Ancylobacter polymorphus: one gene and its partner. Each later gene encodes a partner of the first gene's protein in a complex. Links are inferred from orthologs where the notes say so. Each region holds a gene or a part of one and is shown on either strand. Other genes may lie near its edges.

The links.
Region 2: the proteins of K9D25_RS03470 (region 1) and xseA are in contact, whole or in part, in a cryo-EM structure (PDB 8TXR), measured with the Escherichia coli proteins. The link is inferred for Ancylobacter polymorphus from one-to-one orthologs.

What each region holds. Positions count from the first base shown.
Region 1 is NZ_CP083239.1:722,956-729,066, reverse strand. Bases 1,054-3,959 are described here. They hold K9D25_RS03470 (exodeoxyribonuclease VII small subunit), read left to right. Parts: upstream 1,054-2,336; coding sequence 2,337-2,582; downstream 2,583-3,959. Other genes in these bases: K9D25_RS03450 (hypothetical protein), read right to left, coding at 3,909-3,959; K9D25_RS03455 (protein-S-isoprenylcysteine O-methyltransferase), read right to left, coding at 3,306-3,893; K9D25_RS03460 (DUF1272 domain-containing protein), read right to left, coding at 3,038-3,289; K9D25_RS03465 (DUF1284 domain-containing protein), read left to right, coding at 2,611-3,072; K9D25_RS03475 (histone deacetylase family protein), read left to right, coding at 1,340-2,269. Also shown: more of K9D25_RS03480, read right to left, coding at 112-1,053; more of K9D25_RS03450, read right to left, coding at 3,960-5,240; dxs (1-deoxy-D-xylulose-5-phosphate synthase), read left to right, coding at 5,449-6,111. UniProt on the Escherichia coli protein: Bidirectionally degrades single-stranded DNA into large acid-insoluble oligonucleotides, which are then degraded further into small acid-soluble oligonucleotides.
Region 2 is NZ_CP083239.1:1,029,824-1,035,910, forward strand. What follows is about bases 1,993-4,874. They hold xseA (exodeoxyribonuclease VII large subunit), read left to right. Parts: upstream 1,993-2,567; coding sequence 2,568-4,181; downstream 4,182-4,874. Other genes in these bases: K9D25_RS04825 (glycine--tRNA ligase subunit alpha), read right to left, coding at 1,993-2,339; K9D25_RS04835 (DUF2093 domain-containing protein), read left to right, coding at 4,279-4,503; lpxK (tetraacyldisaccharide 4'-kinase), read right to left, coding at 4,612-4,874. In the rest of the region: K9D25_RS04820 (MFS transporter), read right to left, coding at 57-1,361; more of K9D25_RS04825, read right to left, coding at 1,395-1,992; more of lpxK, read right to left, coding at 4,875-5,631; K9D25_RS04845 (3-deoxy-D-manno-octulosonic acid transferase), read right to left, coding at 5,636-6,087. UniProt on the Escherichia coli protein: Bidirectionally degrades single-stranded DNA into large acid-insoluble oligonucleotides, which are then degraded further into small acid-soluble oligonucleotides.

The DNA of each region.
Region 1 (6,111 bases):
CGCGTGCCCGCTTTGCCACAGGCAAGGGCGGGTGCGTCCGGCCTCTTAGTTGTCGCGCATTAACCTTGCCCGACCGTTAATGACGCTTTGGGAAACGCGGGCATGTGCTCGTCAGGTGGGGCGGGGGGCGGCCGCGCGGCGCAGGCGGTCGGCGATCGCCTCCCCGAGTCCGTGGCCGGGCAGAGGCACCACGGCGATGCCGCATGCGCCTACACGGTCGAGATCGCGCAGGAAGGCGAACAGGTTGGCCGCCGCTTCCACCAGGTCTCCGGCCGGGCTGAGATCGCGCACCACGGCCGCCCTTTCGCTACCGGAGGGGCGGGCGCCGGCGAACGTGAGCAGGGCTTCGCCCGGCAGCACCTCCTGCGCGCCCAGCCGCACCGGCACGGAAGGGGCATAATGCGACGCCAGCATGCCGGGGGCGAGCGGGGCGTCGTCATTGGCCACACCCTCGGCGGCGCGATCGGCGAGGGAGCCCTTGAGCGCCGCTTCAATCGCCTCGCGCGGCAGGCCGCCGGGCCGCAACATCACGGGGCTTTCCCCCGTGCAGTCGAGAATGGTGGATTCGACCCCGACCGAGCAGGGGCCGGCGTCAAGAATCAGATCGATGCGTCCGTCGAGATCGGCATAAACATGTGCCGCCGTGGTGGGAGACACATGGCCGGAGCGGTTGGCGCTGGGAGCGGCGATGGGGCGACCGGCGGCCGTCAGCACCGCCTGCGCCACCGGGTGTGCCGGCACCCGCAGGGCGACACTGGCGAGGCCGGCGCGTGCAAGGGCGCAAGTCGCCTCCTCCAGCGCCGGCACAACCAGAGTCAGCGGGCCCGGCCAAAAATGGCGGGCAAGCGTATCCGCGGCCGGGGTAAGGAGGCCGACATGACGTGCCGCCGCGAGGTCCGGCACATGGGCTATCAGCGGGTTGAAGCTCGGCCGCCCTTTGGCAGCATAGAGATTTGCAACAGCGCGGGGATCGGTCGCGTCGCAGGCGAGGCCGTAAACGGTTTCCGTCGGCAGTGCCACCAGCCCGCCGGCGCGCAGCAGGCGCGCGGCTTCGGCGATGCCGGCGGCGTCCGCCGGGATGACGCGTGTCATGCGCACGGCCATCTCCGTTTCGTCGCTGCTTTTCTCGTCCACCGCTTGCATCTCCCGCTCAGGCGCGCTCCGATAGGACGTCACGCCGGGCCGGTCAACGGCGGGTCCGGTTCGCTCCCGCGCGCTGGGTCTGCCCGGAATCCGCAGGCGCAAGGCTGGCCCCCCACGGCGCCGTGGCATATCGTCCACCAGCCGCCGGGCCTGAACAATGAACGGCCGGAACGACCAAGGACGCCAAAGGAACGCCATGACCACGCTGCTGATCGCCCACGACGCCTGCCTTGACCATGTCACGCCCTCCGGTCATCCCGAGCGGCCGGATCGGGTGCGGGTGCTGAACCGGGTGTTCGAGGGCGAGCAGTTCGCCACGCTGGCGCGCGAGCAGGCGCCGGTGGCCGCGCGCGAGGACATTGTGCGGGTGCATCCCGAAGATTACGTCGCCGCGCTGGAAGAGGCGATGCCGGATGAAGGCATGGTGCGGATCGACGGCGACACGGTGATGTCGCCCGGCACCGGCGAGGCGATCTGGCGCGGCGTCGGCGGCGCGGTGCTCGGGGTCGACGAGGTGCTGTCGGGAAAGGTGAGCAATGCCTTCGTCTCGATGCGGCCGCCCGGCCACCACGCCGAGACGCGGACCCCGATGGGCTTCTGCCTGTTCAACAATGTTGCCATCGCTGCCCGCCATGCCCAGAAGGTGCACGGCATCGGCCGTGTCGCCATCGTCGATTTCGACGTGCATCACGGCAATGGCACGCAGGAGATTTTCTTCTCCGATCCGAGCGTAATGTATGCCTCCACCCACCAGATGCCGCTCTTTCCCGGCACGGGCGCGGTGGGCGAGCGCGGCACGACCGACAACATCGTCAATGCCCCGTTGCGTTCCGGCGACGATGGCGTGCATTTCCGCGAGGCCTTTGAAAGCCGCATCCTGCCGCGCCTGCAGGCCTTCGGTCCGGAACTGCTCATCATCTCCGCCGGCTTCGACGCGCATACGCGCGACCCGCTGGGCAACATCAACCTGCTGGAAGACGATTATACCTGGGTGACCAAGAAGCTGATGGACATTGCCGACAAGCATTGCGGCGGCAAGATTGTCTCGGTGCTGGAGGGTGGCTACGACCTCGAAGGTTTGGCGCGCTCCGCCTCTGCCCATGTCATGGCGCTGATGCGCGGCTGACCGCGAAGGGGTGAGTGCGGCGCGTGCGCCCTGTATAAGGAACGCGACTCATCTCAAGGAGAACGCGATGACCGACGCGGCGGACGTGAACGCGCTGAGCTTTGAAAAGGCGCTCGCGGAACTGGAGACCATCGTCGCCAAGCTCGAGGGCGGCAATGTCCCGCTGGAGGAGTCGATCGCGCTCTATGCCCGCGGCGAGGCACTGAAAGCCCGCTGCGATGCGCTGCTCAAGGACGCCGAGGCGCGGGTCGAAAAGATCACCCTCGGCGCCGATGGCCGCCCGTCCGGCACCCAGCCGCTGGACGGTGAGTAAGCCGGACCCTCAGCGCGAGGCACTGCCCATGGCTGTGCGCCTGCGCGCCCATCATCTGCTCTGTGTGCTGACCTTTGTCGGCAGGGGATACACGCCCGCCTTCACCGCCAATTATCGGCGCGTCGTTGCCCGCCTGAACGCGGGAGAGCCGGCCGAGCTTGTTGAGGGGCCGGATGATATCTGCGCGCCGATGCTCAAGGAGCAGGGCTCCCATTGCCGCACGGAGAGCGTGGCGCAGCGCGATGCGCAGGCCCGCGCCGCACTCGCGCAACGGCTGGGCCTGATGCTGGAACAGGGCGGACGGATCGTCCTGACCGCCGAAAGGCTGACGCAGATGCGCGCGGCCTATGCTGAAGGCGCGATGCAAGCCACCTGCACCGGCTGCGAGTGGGCCGCGTTCTGCACAGACATCGCCGGGCAGGGGTTTGCGGGGACGCGGCTTGCCGGCGTGCGGATCAGCCCGCCTGCCGGTTCCGGCAGTCCGGATTGAACACCCGTACCGTCGAGGCCGGATGACGGGCCAGCGCCGTTGGCGGGCGCACCGGGCGGCGCACCAGCTCCCCCGCGCAATTGGGGCAGATGCCGCCCAGCACCGCCCTCGCGCAGTCCGCGCAGAAGGTGCATTCGAAAGTGCAGATCATCGCCTCGCGCGAGCTCGGCGGGAGATCGCGGTTGCAGCATTCGCAGCCTGGCCGAAGCTCCAGCATGAGCCCGTCCCTTCCTTCAGTAAACGCCTGGGATCAGCCGTGCCGTGCGGGCGCTGTAGGCGCGGTATTCATCGCCGAACGTGTCCAGCATCATCTTCTCTTCGCGGCCGATGCGGAAGGCGTAAAGGATGCCGAAGCCGATGAACCCCGCCGGGCCGGCGACCCAGTTCGGGATCAGGATCAGCTGCGCCAGCGCCCACAGGAAGAAGGCCGAGTACATGGGGTGGCGCACATGCCGGTAGACGCCGCCGGTGACCAGCTTGTGCGTATCCTTGATCTCCAGCGTCACCGACCAGTTCTTGCCGAGGTCCTTATGGGTGCGGCGGAACAGCCACAGCGCCGCGACGAAGGTCAACGTGCCGAGCGCGAACTGGAGGACCGAATAGGGATAATTGGCGAAATCGAACACCCGCGAGGTTGCCCACAGCAGCGGCACGATGCCGAGGCCGGCGGTGGAGCAGGAGAGCAGAATGAGCTCGCGCAGCCGGTCGCGGGCGTCGACGACGCGCTCGCGCTTCACCTTGCGTTCGAAGGGCAGGCGGATGACGTACCAGCCGATACAGCCGGCGGCCCACACGATCTTGGCGGCGAGGAGAAGGTTCATGAAGCGTCCGTTGGTTCAGGCGATCAGGGAGCCATCCGCCGCGAAGCGACCGACCGGGCCCTCCGGGCGTGAGGACAGGTCGGCGAAGGCAAGCGGGCCGAGGGCGAACATAAAATAGTCGTAGGGCGCCTTCTGCTCGTTCGCCAGCAGGAACTGGTAATGCAGCCGCATGGCGTGCCAGCGCAGCCGCCTCAGCTTGGCGTGGGTGAGCATTTCCTTGATGTTGGCGTTGCGCAGCAGGGGCTGGCTGGCTTCCGGCTGATCAAAGCTGGTTCGGCGCAGCGTCACCGGGTGGAATTTGTAGAAATTGATCGCGTCATGCCGCGCCTGATATTCGACCCAGGTAAGGCCCGGGGTCTGCGCGACACGGGCGGCCTGCCGGCGCACCTTGCCGCCCTTGGCGTGCAGGGCGAGCTTGGGAATGGTGGCGCCGCAGGTGAGCAGGTTCACCCGCGTCGGCCCCTCCGCCAGGCCAGGATAGCGGTCCAGCGCCCGGTCGATCACGCCGAGCATCAGCGTCGCCCCGAGGCTGTGGCCGACGAGGATGATCTCGTCCTGGTCGCCGGCGCGCACCGCCTCCACCAGCACCTCGGCGAAGCGGTCAAGCCTTGCATCGACCGCAGGCGTGGCATCGTGAAGATAGTCGCGGGCAAGGTCCCAGTCGTCGAGCGCCTGATGCAGCCGCCAGTCGCGCCCCGGCCGGCGGAAGAGGCCGAAGAAGGTGGCGATGCCAGCGGCGAGCGCAGCGGCCCAAGCGAGCGGGGCCGGCAGGACGAGGCCGGCGCCCCACAGCACGAGCCCGCCCGCTGCGAGCCCGGCGGTGAGGAACAGCGCGGCGATGAGATAGGGAAAGAAGAAGAAGGCGCCGTAGCGGGGGCTGGCGCGGAAATAGCCGCGCGCCGCGCCGCCGCGCAAAAAATCCCCGAGCCCGCCGAAGCCGCGCCACAGCCGCACCGGGTCGGACCGGGCATCGAGCGTCTGGATGATGTCCTCCCACCGCAGGATTCGGTAGTCGGTACGGGTCGACCAGTTTGGACCTTTCGCGTCGATCTCCCAGCGGGCATAGGGCTGCGCGCCATCGTCGAGACGGGGCGATACTTTCACCTGGACCGACCACAATGCGCCGAAGCGCTCGGCCTGATTGGCGAAGCGGCCGTGGTGATAGTCCATTTCGGTCGGGTCATGACCGGGGAAGAACAGCATCAGCCGGCGGAAGGTCCGGCCGGCCTGCGGGGCGGCGCCGGGCGCCGCGACAGCCCCATGGGCGGGGACATCGGGCGCGGGGCGCGCAGTGGCGGCCTCCGGTCCGTCATCCCTGTCCGTCGTCGCGGTGACTCGTGCTTCCATGCCACTTTTCTAGAGTAAGCCGGGGCGTGAGGCCAATGTCGTCTGGGTCTGTCCGTCCTGTCTCCACATGCGGTTGCGTGGCTGGCTGGCCTTTGCGGTCGCGCGGGCGTGCGTTGCGCCCCTCGCTATCCTTGTGTATGCCGTTGAACTTCGCTCGGCGGCGCGCGCGCCTGTGCGCGCCTCGGCGGATGTGTTTTCGGAGCCGTTCTTGACCCGTCCCTCCACGCCGCTACTCGACACGATCCGCGAGCCGGCCGATTTGCGCCGCTTGCCGGAGGAGCAGTTGCCGCAGATCGCGGCGGAACTGCGCGAGGAGATGATCGACGCGGTTTCCGTAACCGGCGGTCACCTCGGCGCCGGGCTTGGCGTGGTTGAGCTGACCGTGGCGCTGCACCACGTCTTCGACACGCCCAATGACCGGCTGATCTGGGATGTCGGGCACCAGTGCTATCCGCACAAGATTCTCACCGGCCGGCGCGAGCGCATGCGCACGCTGCGCCAGGGCGGGGGGCTCTCGGGCTTCACCAACCGGGCGGAAAGCGTCTACGATCCCTTCGGTGCCGGCCATTCCTCCACCTCGATCTCTGCCGGGCTCGGCATGGCGGTGGCGCGCGACCTCGCGGGCGAGGCCCGCAACGTGGTCTGCGTGATCGGCGACGGCGCGATGTCGGCCGGCATGGCCTATGAGGCGATGAACAATGCCGGGGCGATGGATTCGCGCCTCATCGTCATTCTCAATGACAATGACATGTCGATCGCCCCGCCCGTGGGCGCGATGTCGGCCTATCTGGCGCGGCTTCTCTCCGGCCGCACCTACCGCTCGCTGCGCGAGACCGCGAAGCAGCTCGCCGGCAGCCTGCCGAAGTTCTTC
Region 2 (6,087 bases), 310 kb from region 1 along the record:
CGGGAAGGTCGGCCGACGCCCTAGCACGTCGCGCCCGGCGAGGGGAGGCGTCTCGTTCAGGAAAGCGCCCGGCCGCGGGTTTCCCGCATCGTCAGCGCGGCGACGAGCGACACCGCCGCCACCGCGATGAGATAGACGGCCGGGCCCATGTCGAACTGCTCGCGGTTCACCAGATACACCGCCACCATCGGCGCGGTGCCGCCGGCGAGGCCGAGGGCGAGGTTGTAGCTCAGCGACAGCGCGCTGCACCGCGTCGCCGGGCGGAACATCTCCACCAGCACGCAGGGCATCGGCCCGGCATAGGCGGCGACGAGCACGGCGAAGCCGAGCTGTCCCGCCAGCGCCGCGCCGGCATCGCCGGAATCGAGCAGGCGGAACAGCGGCCAGGACAACAGGATGAGCCCGATCAACCCGCCGCACACCACCGGCTTGCGCCCGATGCGGTCGGACAGAGCGGCGAAAACCGGCGCCAGCCCCAGCACGGCGATCATGCTGATGGTGTTGATCTGCAGCGAGACGCGCTCCGTGAGCCCGTCCACCTGCTGCATATAGGTCGTGAGGTAGACGAACAGCATGTAGAAGCCGACGCCCAAGGTGAGGTTGAGCACCGCCGCGCGGATCATCTCCCGCCCGTCCGAGCGCATGGCCTCGATCAGCGGCAGCCGGCCGGGCCGGTGCGCCCGCGCCGGCGGCTCGTTCCCATGCGCGGACGAGCCGCGCAGATAGAGCGTGAAACCGCCGAGCAGGATGCCGAGCAGGAAGGGGATGCGCCAGCCCCAGGCGACGAGGTCGTCCGTGCTCATCAATGTCGCGGTGGCCGCGCCCACCATGGAGCCGAGCAGCGTGCCGCCGGAGGCGCCGCAGCCGGCGAAGGAGGCGATGAGGCCGCGCCGGCGCAGGGCCGCGTTCTCGGCGAGGAAGATGGCGGAAGTGGTGTATTCGCCGCCGATGGAGAGCCCCTGCAGCAGCCGCAGCGCCAGGAGCAGCAGCGGCGCCGCCGCACCGATGGCGGCATAGGTCGGCAACAGGCCGATGGCGACGGTGGAGACCGTCATCATCGCGGCGGAAATGAGCAGCGCGTGGCGCCGTCCATAGCGGTCGCCAATATGGCCAAACACCACCCCGCCCACGGGCCGCATGACGAAGGAGGCGGCAAACACGCCAAAGGCGGCGATCAGCCCGACAAAGGCGTCGCTGTCGGGGAAGAAATTCTTGGCGAAGATGGCGGCGAGAAAGCCATAGGCGGCGAAATCATACCATTCCAGCGCATTGCCGAGCGCGCCGGCCAGCAGCGCGCGCCGCCCGGCCGGTACGTCAGCCGGAAGGCGGCCTCCGGGCAACGCGACATCGAGGCTGGACATGGTCGCGCTCCGCGCCGGTGTTGGGAGAGGCGGTCAGCCCGCCGGTGTGCCGCCCGCCGCCGTCGCCAGCCAGGCCGCCCCGCAGGCTTTCGCCAGTTCGCGCACGCGCAGAATGTAGCTCTGGCGCTCGGTGACGGAGATCACCCCGCGCGCATCCAGCAGGTTGAACACGTGGCTGGCCTTGATGCACTGGTCATAGGCCGGCTGCGCCATCAGATGGCGGGTCTTGCTGCCGTCTTCCCAGCCCGCTTCGAGATATTTCGCCGCCGCGCTCTCGGCCATGCGGAACTGCTCGAACAGCATGTCGGTATCGGCATGCTCGAAATTGTGCCGGGAATATTCCTCTTCCGCCTGCAGGAACACGTCGCCATAGGTGACTTTCTCGTCGCCTTCGCGGCCGTTGAAATTGAGGTCGTAGACGTTCTCGACCCCCTGCACATACATGGCGAGGCGTTCCAGCCCATAGGTCAGCTCGCCCGCCACGGGGGCGCATTCAAAGCCGGCCACCTGCTGGAAATAGGTGAACTGCGAGACTTCCATGCCGTCGCACCAGCACTCCCAGCCCAGCCCCCAGGCGCCGAGCGTCGGGCTTTCCCAATCGTCCTCGACAAAACGCACATCGTGCAGATTGAGGTCGATGCCGATGGCCGAGAGCGAGGCGAGATAGAGGTCCTGCAGGTCGGTGGGCGAGGGCTTCAGGATCACCTGGTACTGGTAGTAATGCTGCAGCCGGTTGGGGTTCTTGCCGTAGCGCCCATCCTTGGGCCGGCGCGAGGGCTGCACATAGGCCGCCTTCCACGGCAGCGGGCCCAGCGCGCGCAGCGTGGTGGCAGGGTGGAAGGTGCCGGCGCCGACTTCCATGTCATAGGGCTGCAGCACGACGCAGCCCTTATCCGCCCAGAAGGCATGGAGCGCGAGGATGAGCCCCTGGAACGACTTGTCGGGGCGCATATGCGGCGGCAGAGCGGGATCGATCATGGATAAGCCGGCGGTTGGCTGAAAAGGCGGCGCAACCTAGGCCGGGGAAGGGCGGGGATCAAGGTGGCGATTCCGTTCGGGAGGCACGTCATCCCGGACGGCCGCAGGCCGATCCGGGATCGGGAGCAGCGGAGTGCGATCCCGGCTCTCCGGCTCCGCCTCCAGCCGGGATGACGTGGAGAGGCCCGCCCCGTTTCCGCCCCGCTCAAAACCCATTATCACTCCCCCATGCCCGACAGCCTCTCCGAATCGCCTGTCTCCAACGCCGCCGACTGGACCGTCTCGGAACTCTCCGGCGCGCTCAAGCGCACGGTGGAGGATTCCTTCGGCCATGTGCGGGTGCGCGGGGAAATCTCCGGCTATCGCGGGCCGCATTCCTCCGGCCACGCCTATTTCAGCCTGAAGGATCAGAATGCCCGGCTCGACGCCGTGGTGTGGAAGGGCAATTTCGGCCGGCTTCGCCTGAAGCCCGAGGAAGGGCTGGAAGTGGTCGCCATCGGCCGCATCACCACCTTTCCCGGCAAGTCCTCCTACCAGATCGTCATCGAGCAGCTGGAATTCGCCGGCGCCGGCGCCATCATGGCGATGCTGGAGGAGCGCAAGAACCGCCTCGCCGCCGAGGGCCTGTTCGCGCCCGAGCGCAAACGCCGCCCGCCTTTCCTGCCCCGCGTCATCGGCGTCGTCACCTCGCCCACCGGGGCGGTGATCCGCGACATTCTCCACCGGCTGAACGACCGCTTTCCGCGCCACGTGCTGGTGTGGCCGGTGCGGGTGCAGGGCGACACCTGCGGCGCCGAGGTGAGCATGGCCATTCGCGGCTTCAATGCGCTCGCCCCCGGCGGGCCGATTCCCCGCCCGGACGTGCTCATCGTCGCGCGCGGCGGCGGCTCTCTGGAAGATCTGCTCGGCTTTTCCGAGGAGAGCGTGGTGCGCGCGGCGGCGGAGAGCGCCATTCCGCTGATTTCCGCCGTCGGGCATGAAACCGATGTGACGCTGATCGACTTCGCCGCCGATGTGCGCGCGCCCACCCCGACCGCCGCCGCCGAGATGGCGGTGCCGGTGCGCGCCGATCTCCTCGCCGAAGTCGCCGGGCTGCATGCGCGGCTGCGCGCCTGCTTCGCCCGCGGGCTAGACCGACGTCGCACCGATCTGCGCGCCCTCGCCCGCCTGCTGCCGAGCGCGGATGCCGTGCTCGCCGTGCCGCGCCAGCGGCTCGACCTCGCCGGCCAGCGCCTGCCGCGCGCGCTGAAGGCCAATGCCGGCGCGCACCGGCTCGGCCTCACCCGCGTCGAAGGCCGGCTGACGCCGCAGCTGCTCGCCGGCGCCCTTGCCCGCCGACGCGAGCGGGCCGGCGACCTCGCGGCCCGGCTGCCGCGCGGGCTGACGGCGAACACCGCCCGCCACCGGCTGCGCCTCACCCGCGACGAATCGCGCCTGCGCCTCATCGCCCAGGCGCTGCGCGACCGCCGCGAGCGGGGTCGCGACCGGCTGGATGCGCTGCATGTGCGGCTGCAACGCTGCCGGCGCCAGCAGGCGGCGGAACGCGCGGGGCGGCTCGACGCCGTCGCCAAGCTGCTCACCGCCCTCTCCTATAAGGGCGTGCTCGCACGCGGTTATGCCCTGGTGCGCGACGCCTCCGGCGCCCCGGTGCACGCGGCGGCCGGCATCGGCGCGGGCGACGCGCTGGAAATCGAGTTCCGCGACGGCCGCGTGGCGGTGACCGCCACCGGCGCCGGGCCGGAAGCGCCGCCCTCCCCCGCCCGCCCGGGGCGCAAACCGGCGAAGACGCGGCCCGCGCCCTTGCCGGAGCCCCCGCGCCAACCCACCTTGTTCGACAGTTGATCCCCGCCGCGCGCAGAGGTGATCCCAGCGGGCTTGCCCGATACCGTGCCGGGTCTTTATTGTCGCGCGAAACCGAACCGACAGGAGGAGCGGGACCATGAACCGCTTCGAACGATTCCCCACCTCGGGTGAAGCCGAAGTGCGTTATCTCGACGGCGACTTCCGTGTCGTGCGTCCCGGCACATTCGTGCGCTGCGCCGTCACTGGCGAAGCCATTCCGCTCGACGAGCTGCGCTATTGGAGCGTGGACCTGCAGGAAGCCTATGCCACGCCGGAAGCGGTGCTGGCGCGGCTGCATCCGGACCGGGTCAAATCCCGCTAGAGCGTTTTCGAGCGACGTGGATACCGGTTCGCGTAAAGAAAGCGCGACAAAACAACGAATTAGATCATTTCACTGTTTCCGTTAAACGGTGAAATGATCTAGGCCGGCTCACGGCTCGCGCGGGCCAGCCTCCAGCCCGCCCAGCATGCGCTCCAGCGCCCGCGCGCTCTGCGGCTCCAGCGCCATGCGCACCGGCAGCACGTCCGACACCTCGATGAGGGGTTGGCCGACCTCGCTGCCGGCGAGGCGCATCGCGTCCTTTTCCGTGGTGACGAGCAGAAGGTCGAGCTTCTCCGCCTCGGCGCGCAGCTCTTCCACCTCCGCCGCCGTGTAGACATGGTGGTCGGGGAAGGCCCGCGTCACGACCGGCAGCACGCCGAGCGTGCGCAGCGTCTCGAAGAATTTGGCGGGCCGACCGATGCCGGCATAGGCGAGCACCCGCTTGCCGAACAGCCGCGCCACCGCCTGCGCCTCCGGCGCCAGCCGGCCGCGCAGCACCACGGCACCTGCCGCATAGCCGTCTCGGGCGGCGCGTTCACCGGGCGCACCCTCGCCGATGACCAGCAGCGCCTGCGCCTGTTCCAGCTGCGGAGCGAGCGGGGCGCGCAGCGGGCCGGCCGGCAGGCACAGCCCGTTGCCGATGCCCACCCCGGCATCGATGACGAGGATGGAAAGCGACTTCGCCAGCGCCGGGCTCTGGAAACCGTCGTCCATGATGAGCACGTCCGCCCCGGCCTGCGCCGCCGCCTGCGCGCCGGCCAGGCGGTCGCGGGCGACGAAGGTGGGCGCGGCGCGGGCCAGCAGCAGCGGCTCGTCGCCCACATCCTCCGCGCTGTGCAGCAGCGGATCGACCCGCACCGGGCCTTTCAGCCGGCCGCCATAGCCGCGGGTGAGCACCGCCGGCTTGTGGCCGTGCAGAGCGAGGCGGCGGGCGATCTCGATCACGGTGGGCGTCTTGCCGGCGCCGCCGACCGTGGGGTTGCCGACGCAGACGACCGGCAGGCCGACCCCGGTTCCCGGCCGGCGCAGCCGCGCCAGCGTCACCCCGCCCACCAGCGCGCCGAGCGGCGCCAGCAGCTTGGCCAGCCAGCTCTGTTCCCGTCGCCACCAGAAATGCGGTGCCTGCATGGCCTTAGTGCCTCTCCAGCTGGATCTGCACCAGATAGGGGTCGATGGCGGCGAGCGTGCGCTCCAGCGCGCCGCCGAAACTCTCCACCGTGGCCTGCCCGGCCGCGATCATCGTCGCACGAAACGCGGGATCGGCCAGCAGCCGATAGGCCGCAGCGGCCAGCGTTCGGCCATCGGTGACGGCGAGCGCGCCGCCGGCCTCGTCGAGCCGGTCGTAGAGCGCATTGAAATTGGTCACATGCGGGCCGTGCAGGATCGCCGTGTCGAGCTTGATCGGCTCGATCGGGTTCTGCCCGCCCCGGCGCACCAGCGAGCCGCCGAGCAGCGCCACCGGGCCGAGTCGGTAGAACAGGCCGAGCTCGCCGATCGTGTCGGCGACATAGATCGCGGTGCCCCTGTCCGGCTGGTAGCCGTCGCTGCGCAGCACCGCCGGGCAGCCGGCGGCTGTAGCGAGTT